4 regions of the Serratia sp. A07 genome follow, and region 1 is predicted to be linked to each of the others. Evidence: predicted binding sites of a transcription regulator. Region 1 holds the regulator's gene; each other region holds the start of a gene.
The links. The regulator Fur, encoded in region 1, represses iron uptake genes when iron is present. The targets are predictions, from matches to a motif close to ATAATAATGAGAACNACTATCAA.

Region 1 (2,203 bases):
CGCTTCAGCGACGAGCGCAAGGTGTTCAGCTTCGCGCCGGATAACATGCCGCAGAACGCGGAAACTTCAGTCGACCGCGACGGCAACCACTTCAACGCCAAGAGCGATAAGCCGTGGCCGGGCGCCTACGGGCTGTCCGCTCAGCTGTGGAGCGAAACCCAGCGCACCGATCCGCAGATGGAATACATGATTTTCCCACGCGCGCTGTCGGTGGCTGAACGCGCCTGGCACCGCGCCGGTTGGGAGCAGGACTACCGCGCCGGCCGCGAATACAAAGGCGGGGAAACCCACTTTGTCGATACCAAGACGCTGGAGAAAGACTGGCTGCGCTTCGCCAATATCCTGGGGCAGCGTGAACTGGCCAAGCTGGACAAAGGTGGCGTCGCTTACCGTCTGCCGGTGCCGGGCGCACGCGTAGCGGGCGGCAAGCTGGAGGCGAATATCGCGCTGCCGGGATTGGGCATCGAGTACTCCACCGACGGCGGCAAGCAGTGGCAGCGCTATGACGCCAAGGCCAAGCCTGCGGTGTCCGGTGAGGTGCAGGTGCGTTCGGTTAGCCCGGACGGCAAGCGCTACAGCCGCGCCGAGAAGGTCTAAGCCCGGTGCAACGGCCTGCTGCCCTGGCGGCGGCCGTATAACGAAGGGGGAATGCGTTCGCCCGCGCGTGTCGGCGTAGGGCGGACGTTGTAGTGAGAGTAGTACGTGGAGTAGCAGTGCCGCTGCAATTGTGATATTTCATGACATGATTTTCCCCCGGCTTGTCCGGGGATTTTTTTGCCCTTTGCACGGCAGGCATAAAAAAACCGCCTCGGTGTGAGGCGGTTTTTCATAGCCGGTCAGGCTTATTTCTTGTCGTGCAGCGTTTCGTCTTCGCGACAGTCACCGGTTTCACAGTGGCCGTACAGGTACAGGCTGTGGTTGGTGAGCTTGATGCCGTGCTGCTTGGCGATGTCACGCTGCCGCACTTCGATGGATTCGTCGCTGAATTCGATCACTTTGCCGCAGTCCAGGCAAATCAGGTGATCGTGGTGATGCTGTTGGGTCAGCTCGAACACGGACTTGCCGCCTTCGAAATTGTGACGTGTCACAATGCCCGCATCGTCAAACTGGTTCAGTACGCGATAAACCGTTGCCAGCCCGATCTCTTCGCCCATATCAATCAGTTTTTTGTACAAATCTTCCGCACTGACGTGATGGCATTCCGGATTTTGCAGTACTTCCAGGATTTTGAGTCGCGGAAGCGTGACTTTTAAGCCGGCCTTCTTCAATGCGATGTTGTTGTCGGTCATGCGAATTCAGTCCTGTTACTATGCTAATCAAGTTGAGGCGTACTCGCCTGTGGCATCGGTCGGCACAAAGAGTTAATGCGTCTCATTATAGAACCGGTTGTACTAAATGGAAACCGCCGGTTGTTAACAAAGATATAATTGCACTATTGCATGTTTTGCATGCAACGCCTTGATGGATGGGATAAACCGATATCTCAGTCTACCGTGACGGGGTGGGAAGTTACAAATCTGTAGCTTCTATCGCAGCAATCCCTGCTGCCGATGACGGCCCTGTGGGCACACTATGCACTTTACAGGGCCTTTGTTCAACCTTTCGCCAGTGCCGGGGCTTAGCCGACGATATCGGCCAGGCTCAGCTCTTCGACGATTTGTTTGACCCAGGCGTCCACGCGCTCGTTGGTCAGTTCAGGCTGGCGGTCTTCGTCGATCGCCAGACCGATGAAGTGATCGTCGTCCGCCAGGCCTTTGGAGGCCTCGAAGTGGTAGCCTTTGGTCGGCCAGTGGCCCACGATGGCCGCGCCACGCGGTTCGATGATGTCGCGGATGGTACCCATCGCGTCACAGAAGTATTCCGCGTAGTCTTCCTGGTCGCCGCAGCCGAACAGCGCCACCAGTTTGCCGTTGAAGTCGACTTCTTCCAGCGTTGGGAAGAAATCATCCCAGTCACACTGCGCTTCACCGTAGTACCAGGTCGGGATACCCAGCAGCAGGATATCGAACCCTTCCAGGTCTTCTTTGCTGCTTTTAGCGATGTCATGCACTTCAGAGACGTCGTCGCCAAACTGTTTCTGGAGAATTTTCTGGATCATTTTGGCAATGTTTTCGGTATTGCCAGTGTCGCTGCCAAAGAAAATGCCTACAGTAGCCATATCGCGTATAACCTTTAAATTCAAGTAATTGCATTACTCGACGCC
Region 2 (2,203 bases), on a different contig from region 1:
CATCGCGGTCGCCGCCATGGTGTACATGCGCTTTTCCGACATCTTGCCCAGGATATCCTTGTAGGCGATGAAGTTTTCGGATTGGCCCAGGATCAGCGAGCTGACGGCGTTGAACGACTCCAGCTTGCCCATGCCGTTCACTTTCGACAGCACGGTACCGATAATACGGATGATGAACGGCAGCACCTTGATGTACTGCAGAATACCGATCAGCGCCGAAATGAAGACGATCGGGCACAGCACCTTCAGGAAGAAGAACGCCAGGCCTTTGTCGCCCATGCCGCCGAATACGAAATCAGTCCCTTGTCCCGCAAACCCGAGCAGTTTGTCAAACAGCGCGGCAAATCCTTTTACGAAGCCCAAACCCGCTTCCGAATGCAGGAAAAAGTAGGCCAGCAGTACTTCGATAACCAGTAGTTGAATAACATAGCGAATGCGGATGCTTTTACGATCGCGGCACACCAACAGGGCCAGGATCGCCACCACCACTATCGCCAACGCAAAGTGCGCAATATGGGACATGTTTGCTCCAAATTTGAGGCAGGCTGAATTTCGGCTGTCATTTTATGTAACGCTACGTTTAAAAACGAGACTTCTATTGCAAATATGGAAAATCATAGTGGGAGTTCTCCTAAAGTGTTGCGTAAAAGCATAAAAAATCAAGATGTTAAAGCAGCAATAGGAAATTCGTATTCTTGTGCTAACCTGTCTTTCAGGGGTATTGCAGCCCAAATCCCATCAGAAAAGCACGGAAATCGGCAAGCTCCGCGCTGAACCCTTCGATAAAACCGTTAATGTTGGCTATTACAGAGATAAGTTTTACCGCTCTAAATGCGCTTGATAATTATTATCATTTATATAGAGTGGAGATAAACGTAATTTCAGTAAGGGTTCAACATATGCTGAACAGTCGCGTGGTTGAAACCACCTCCGGGCGCTCCGCCAGAAAAATCAAACTCTCGCTGATGGGGCCCGCCTTCATCGCTGCTATCGGCTATATCGATCCCGGTAACTTCGCCACCAACATCCAGGCCGGCGCCTCGTTCGGCTACAGCCTGCTGTGGGTGGTGGTTTGGGCCAACGTGATGGCGATGCTGATCCAGCTGTTGTCCGCCAAGCTGGGCATCGCCACCGGGAAAAACCTGGCCGAGCATATTCGCGATCGCTTTCCGCGGCCGGCGGTGTGGGCTTATTGGGTACAGGCGGAGATCATCGCCATGGCGACCGATCTGGCCGAGTTTATCGGCGCGGCGATCGGCTTCAAGCTGCTGCTCGGCGTTTCCCTGTTGCAGGGCGCAGTGCTGACCGGCATCGCCACCTTTTTAATCTTGATGCTGCAAAAGCGCGGGCAAAAACCGCTGGAGCTGGTGATTGGCGGCCTGCTGCTGTTCGTCGCCGCCGCTTATATCGTCGAGCTGGCGTTCTCCCAGCCGCAGCTCGCGCCGCTGCTGAAGGGCATGGCGCTGCCCGATCTGCCTAACGGCGATGCGGTATTTCTGGCCGCCGGGGTATTGGGCGCCACCATCATGCCGCATGTGATCTACCTGCATTCTTCGCTCACCCAAATCGGCGGCGAGCACGACAAGGCGGAGCGCTATGCCGCCACCAAAGTCGATGTCGCCGTGGCCATGACCATTGCCGGTTTCGTTAACCTGGCGATGATGGCCACCGCCGCCGCCGCGTTTCATTTCAGCGGCCACAGCGGCATCGCCGATCTCGACGTGGCTTACCTGACGCTGCAACCGCTGCTCGGGCAAGCCGCTGCCACCGTGTTTGGCCTGAGCCTGGTGGCCGCCGGCCTCTCCTCTACCGTGGTGGGCACGCTGGCGGGGCAGGTGGTGATGCAAGGGTTCGTGCATTTCCATATCCCGCTGTGGCTGCGGCGCGCGGTGACCATGCTGCCGTCGTTTATCGTCATCATGCTGGGGATGGACGCGACGCGCATTCTGGTGCTGAGCCAGGTGCTGCTCAGCTTCGGCATTGCGCTGGCGCTGGTGCCGCTGCTGGCTTTCACCGGCAATCGGGCGCTGATGGGGGAGATGGTCAACGGCCCAGTGGTGCAAAACCTGGGTAAGCTGATCGTACTGGTGGTGGTGGGATTGAACGGCTATCTGCTGATCGGCAGCGTGCTGTAGGCAAAAAAAGCGCGGGCCGGCATGGTGCCGGCCCGTCGTCGTTAATCGCGGTCGTCATCGCCGTGGCG
Region 3 (2,203 bases), on a different contig from region 1:
CGACAGGAACACCGGTTTTTCCGGCCGCGGCTGCGGTTTGGCGGAAGAAGCCGGTAGATCGACGCGAATATCTACCGTTGCCAACGGCGCGGCCACCATAAAGATGATCAACAGCACCAACATGACGTCGATAAACGGCGTCACGTTGATTTCATGCAGTTCGCCGCTGTCGTCCAGATCTTCATTTAAGCGCATCGCCATGACTCACCCCGCCCGCAGTTGGTGTGCGTGCTGTGAGCGCTTGGCTTCCGCCGTCGCGGCCAGATCCAGATCGCGGCCCTGCAGCAGCAAGACCTGCGCCGCCACATCGCCCACCTGGGCACGGTGGCCGCTGATGACGCGGGCGAAGATGTTGTAGATAACGACGGCTGGGATCGCCGCCACCAGGCCCATCGCAGTCGCCAGCAGCGCCTCTGCGATGCCCGGCGCCACGACCGCCAGGTTGGTGGTCTGCGAATGGGCGATGCCGATAAAGCTGTTCATGATGCCCCACACGGTACCGAACAGGCCGACGAACGGCGAGATGGCGCCGATGGTGGCCAGGAAGCCGTTGCCGCGGCCCATGTTGCGGCTGTAGGCCGCCACGCGGCGCTCGAGGCGGAAACCGGTGCGTTCCTTGATGCCATTGTTGTCGTTGGATTCCGCAGACAGCTCCAGCTCATTTTGCGCATCGTTCAGCAACACCGCGCTGACGCTTTCCGAGCCGAAGTTTTGCGCCAGCTCGGAGGCTTCATCCAACGAGCGCGCTTCGGCCAGCGCCAGCTGCTCGCGGCGCAGACGGCGCTTGGCGCGCAGCAGTTCGCTGCCTTTGGCGAACAGAATGGTCCAGGTCACGATCGAGGCCAGCACCAGGCCGATCATTACCGCTTTCACCACCGCGTCGGCGTGCTGGTACATGCCCCAAACGGACAGGTCCATGCCGCGGGTTTCCGGTGGCTGGATCGTTGGCGCCGGGTTCACCGGCGTGATGCTCTCCGGCGCGGCGGCTGCAGCAGGTGCAGGCGCGGTGGTCGGCGCAACGCTTTCGGTAACGGCCGGATTGGCCGCCGGCGCTGCCTGCACACTGCCGGCCAGCCCCACGACCAGCACCATAGAAGCCATCAGGCTGCGGCCGAAGGCCTTGCCCCACTGCGCCCGGCCCTGGCCGAACGATCCTTGATTTAAATTCTTGCCAGCCGTTTTCACGCTGTGCCTCCACCCATTACCGATCAAAATTAAGGAATAATTCAGCGTGCGATCATATCAAACCAACCGGGGATTGATAGTAGTTCTCATTATTATTTACCAAATAAACGAGAAAATTTTAGCCAGCCCCGCCGCAAAGCGCCAATCCGCGCCCGTTCACCGCCAAACGCCCCTTTTATGGGGTTATTTCGTTACTTTTCTCCCACAACGGCGCAACAACGCCGCGCTGCCGAACGGCGTCTTGACCGAGGAATGGGCTTCTCTCTCGCCCCCCGGCAGAAGGATGAGGCGAGAAAGGCGCGCCCGGCAGCCAATTATAGCCGTTTCTGTATCCGGAAGTTAAAACGTCTGGATGGCTATATTAACTCATGCTAACGTAAGGGCTATCGCAAACGGGCACGTGCAGAGCAACCAGAGGTGAGCCAGGTACCATGACGTCAAAACACATCGAAACCACGCTGATCGGCGCCGGCCGCGGCAAACGCTACACCCAGGGCTCCGTCAATCCCGTCACACAACGCGCCTCTTCTTTGGTTTTCGACTCCGTCGCCGCCAAAAAGCACGCCACTGCGCAGCGCGCCCACGGCGAGCTGTTTTACGGCCGACGCGGCACGCTGACCCACTTCGCCCTGCAGGATGCGATGGTGGAGCTGGAGGGCGGCGCCGGCTGCGTGCTGTACCCCTGCGGCGCAGCGGCGGTGGCCAATGCGATCCTGTCGTTCGTCGGCGCCGGCGATCACCTGCTGGTCACGGGTTCGGCGTACGAACCGACCCAGGATTTCTGCACCCATATCCTCGGCCGCATGAACGTCAGCACCACCTATTTCGATCCGCTGATCGGCGCCGACATCGCCACGCTGATCCAACCCAATACCCGCGTGGTGTTCCTGGAATCCCCCGGCTCCATCACCCTGGAAGTGCAGGACATTCCGGCGATGGTGCAGGCCATTCGCGCCGTGGCGCCGGAGGTGGTGATCATGATCGACAATACCTGGGCGGCGGGCGTGCTGTTCAAGGC
Region 4 (2,203 bases), on a different contig from region 1:
TGGCAGTTCAGCGTATTGCCGCGCTATCTCGATCAGCACTGGTCGCTGGTCGGTATCCAGTCGCCGCGGCCGGACGGCCCGCTGGCGCTGAGCGAAGATATGGATCAGGTGGTGGATGCCCACCTGCAGACGGTGTTGCAGGTACAGCCGCACGGGCCGTACCATTTTATCGGCTACTCGCTGGGCGGCACGCTGGCGCAGGGCATCGCCGCCCGGCTGCAGGCGCGCGGTGAGCAGGTGGCGTTCCTCGGCCTGCTGGATACCTATCCGCCGGAGACCCAAAACTGGGACGTGATGCTGGACGACAACGTGTTGAAGGAAGTGCAGCGCGAGCGCGAGCAGTTCTTGGCGGTGTCGCAGGATACGCTCGATCCGGCGCTGGGCGAGACGCGCACCGCGATGTTCGACAATATCGAAGCCAACTACGCCGATTCGGTGCGGTTGCTGTCGCACACGCGCACCGCCCGCTTCCGCGGCCAGGCGACGCTGTTCGTCGCCAAACGCACGTTGCAGGAAGGGATGGACGTGCAGCAGACCTGGTCGCAGTACGTCGATGCGCTGCAGGCGCACGAGCTGGACTGCGCGCATGTCGATATCGTTTCGCCGGCGTCGTTCAAAGTGCTGGGGCCGCTGCTGAACCGGATCTTGCGCACGCTGTAATCGCGCCCGTCATCTCGCCGCCAGGCACGGGGATTACCCCGCGTGTGGCGGCGTTTCTTGCGGTTGCTCACAGTTGAATATCAATGAGTTTTATTATCATTATTGATTTCGCCATCTGTGCTAGCATAGCGCCCCGCAACTGCAGAATCCCCGTTTAAAGATGTGGTGAACAACCGATGAGTAGCAAACCCTCCATCCTGCTTGATTTTAGCCTGCTGAAAACCAACCGGGCTTTCCGCGCGGTATTCTGCGCGCGCTTTATCTCCATTGTGGCGCTGGGGCTGATGGCGATCGCCATCCCGGTGCAGATCCAGGCGCTGACCGGTTCCACCCTGCAGGTCGGGCTGGCGGTGACGCTGGCCGGCGGCGGCATGTTCGCCGGGCTGCTGATGGGAGGCGTATTGGCCGATCGCTATGAGCGGCGCCGGCTGATCCTGTTCGCGCGTTCCACCTGCGGCGTCGGCTTCGTCGGCCTGTGCCTCAACGCCCTATTGCCGTCGCCTTCGCTGGCGGCCATTTATCTGCTGGCGGTGTGGGACGGCTTCTTCGGCGCGGTGGGGGTGACGGCGCTGCTGGCGGCCACGCCGGCGCTGGTGGGCCGCGAAAACATCGTGCAGGCGGGCGCCATCAGCATGCTGACGGTGCGCTTCGGCTCGATTCTTTCCCCGGCGATTGGCGGCCTGGTGATTGCCCATATGGGCATTGCCTGGAACTACGGCCTGGCGGCGTTTGGCACCCTGTTGACGCTGCTGCCGCTGCTGAGCCTGCCGCAGCTGATGCCGCCGCCGCAGCCGCGTGAACACCCGCTGCGCGCGTTGGCGGGCGGCTTCGCCTTCCTGTTCCAGAACAAGGTGATCGGCATGGTGGCGCTGATCGGCGCGCTGCTGACCATGGCCAGCGCGGTGCGCGTGCTGTACCCGGCGATGGCGGAGAGCTGGCACATCGACGCTGCCCACCTCGGCTATATGTACGCCGCCGTGCCGCTCGGCGCGGCCATCGGTGCGTTCACCAGCGGGCGCGTGGCGCACGTGGCGCGCCCCGGCTGGGTGATGCTGCTGACGGCGATCGCGGCGTTCGCCGCCATTGGCCTGTTCGGCCTGATGCCGTGGTACAGCCTGGCGTTGCTGTGCCTGGTGGCGTTCGGCTACCTGAGCGCGCTGAACTCGCTGCTGCAATACGGCCTGATCCAGAGCCTGACGCCGGACAACTTCCTCGGCCGCATCAACGGCCTGTGGACGGCGCAGAACGTGGTGGGCGATGCGCTTGGCGCATTGTTGCTGGGGGCGATGGGCGCCTTCATGCTGCCGGCGATGAGCGCCAGCGGTTTCGGCTTCGGCGCGGCGGTGCTCGGCATCCTGTTGCTGTTCGCCATGGCCGGTTTGCGCCAGGTCACGCTGCACAAACCGGAGCCGCAGCCCGCCACAGAAAAGTAGTCGAACGCGTTAAGACAACGCTGTGGGATCAAATAGCAATGCTTATCATCGGCATGCGTAAAACCCACAGCGTTTATGTCATGATTTCGAAATGAAAGAAGTGCTTACGT

Region 2: the regulator Fur is predicted to act here: its motif matches at 838-860, upstream of AC4PR2_RS12470 (Nramp family divalent metal transporter).
Region 3: the regulator Fur is predicted to act here: its motif matches at 1,259-1,281, upstream of exbB (tol-pal system-associated acyl-CoA thioesterase).
Region 4: the regulator Fur is predicted to act here: its motif matches at 738-760, upstream of entS (enterobactin transporter EntS).

The regions. Positions count from the first base shown of each region.
Region 1 is NZ_JBZXDO010000003.1:333,447-335,649, forward strand. Features, by position in the region: gene AC4PR2_RS05315 (beta-N-acetylhexosaminidase) at 1-597, shown strand, start outside; gene fur (ferric iron uptake transcriptional regulator) at 843-1,289, opposite strand; gene fldA (flavodoxin FldA) at 1,619-2,158, opposite strand.
Region 2 is NZ_JBZXDO010000009.1:185,958-188,160, reverse strand. Features, by position in the region: gene AC4PR2_RS12475 (NupC/NupG family nucleoside CNT transporter) at 1-522, opposite strand, end outside; gene AC4PR2_RS12470 (Nramp family divalent metal transporter) at 900-2,135, shown strand; gene AC4PR2_RS12465 (DUF2502 domain-containing protein) at 2,177-2,203, opposite strand, start outside.
Region 3 is NZ_JBZXDO010000005.1:223,846-226,048, reverse strand. Features, by position in the region: gene exbD (TonB system transport protein ExbD) at 1-201, opposite strand, end outside; gene exbB (tol-pal system-associated acyl-CoA thioesterase) at 205-1,185, opposite strand; gene metC (cystathionine beta-lyase) at 1,617-2,203, shown strand, end outside.
Region 4 is NZ_JBZXDO010000035.1:27,463-29,665, forward strand. Features, by position in the region: gene AC4PR2_RS23355 (enterobactin synthase subunit F) at 1-660, shown strand, start outside; gene entS (enterobactin transporter EntS) at 837-2,093, shown strand.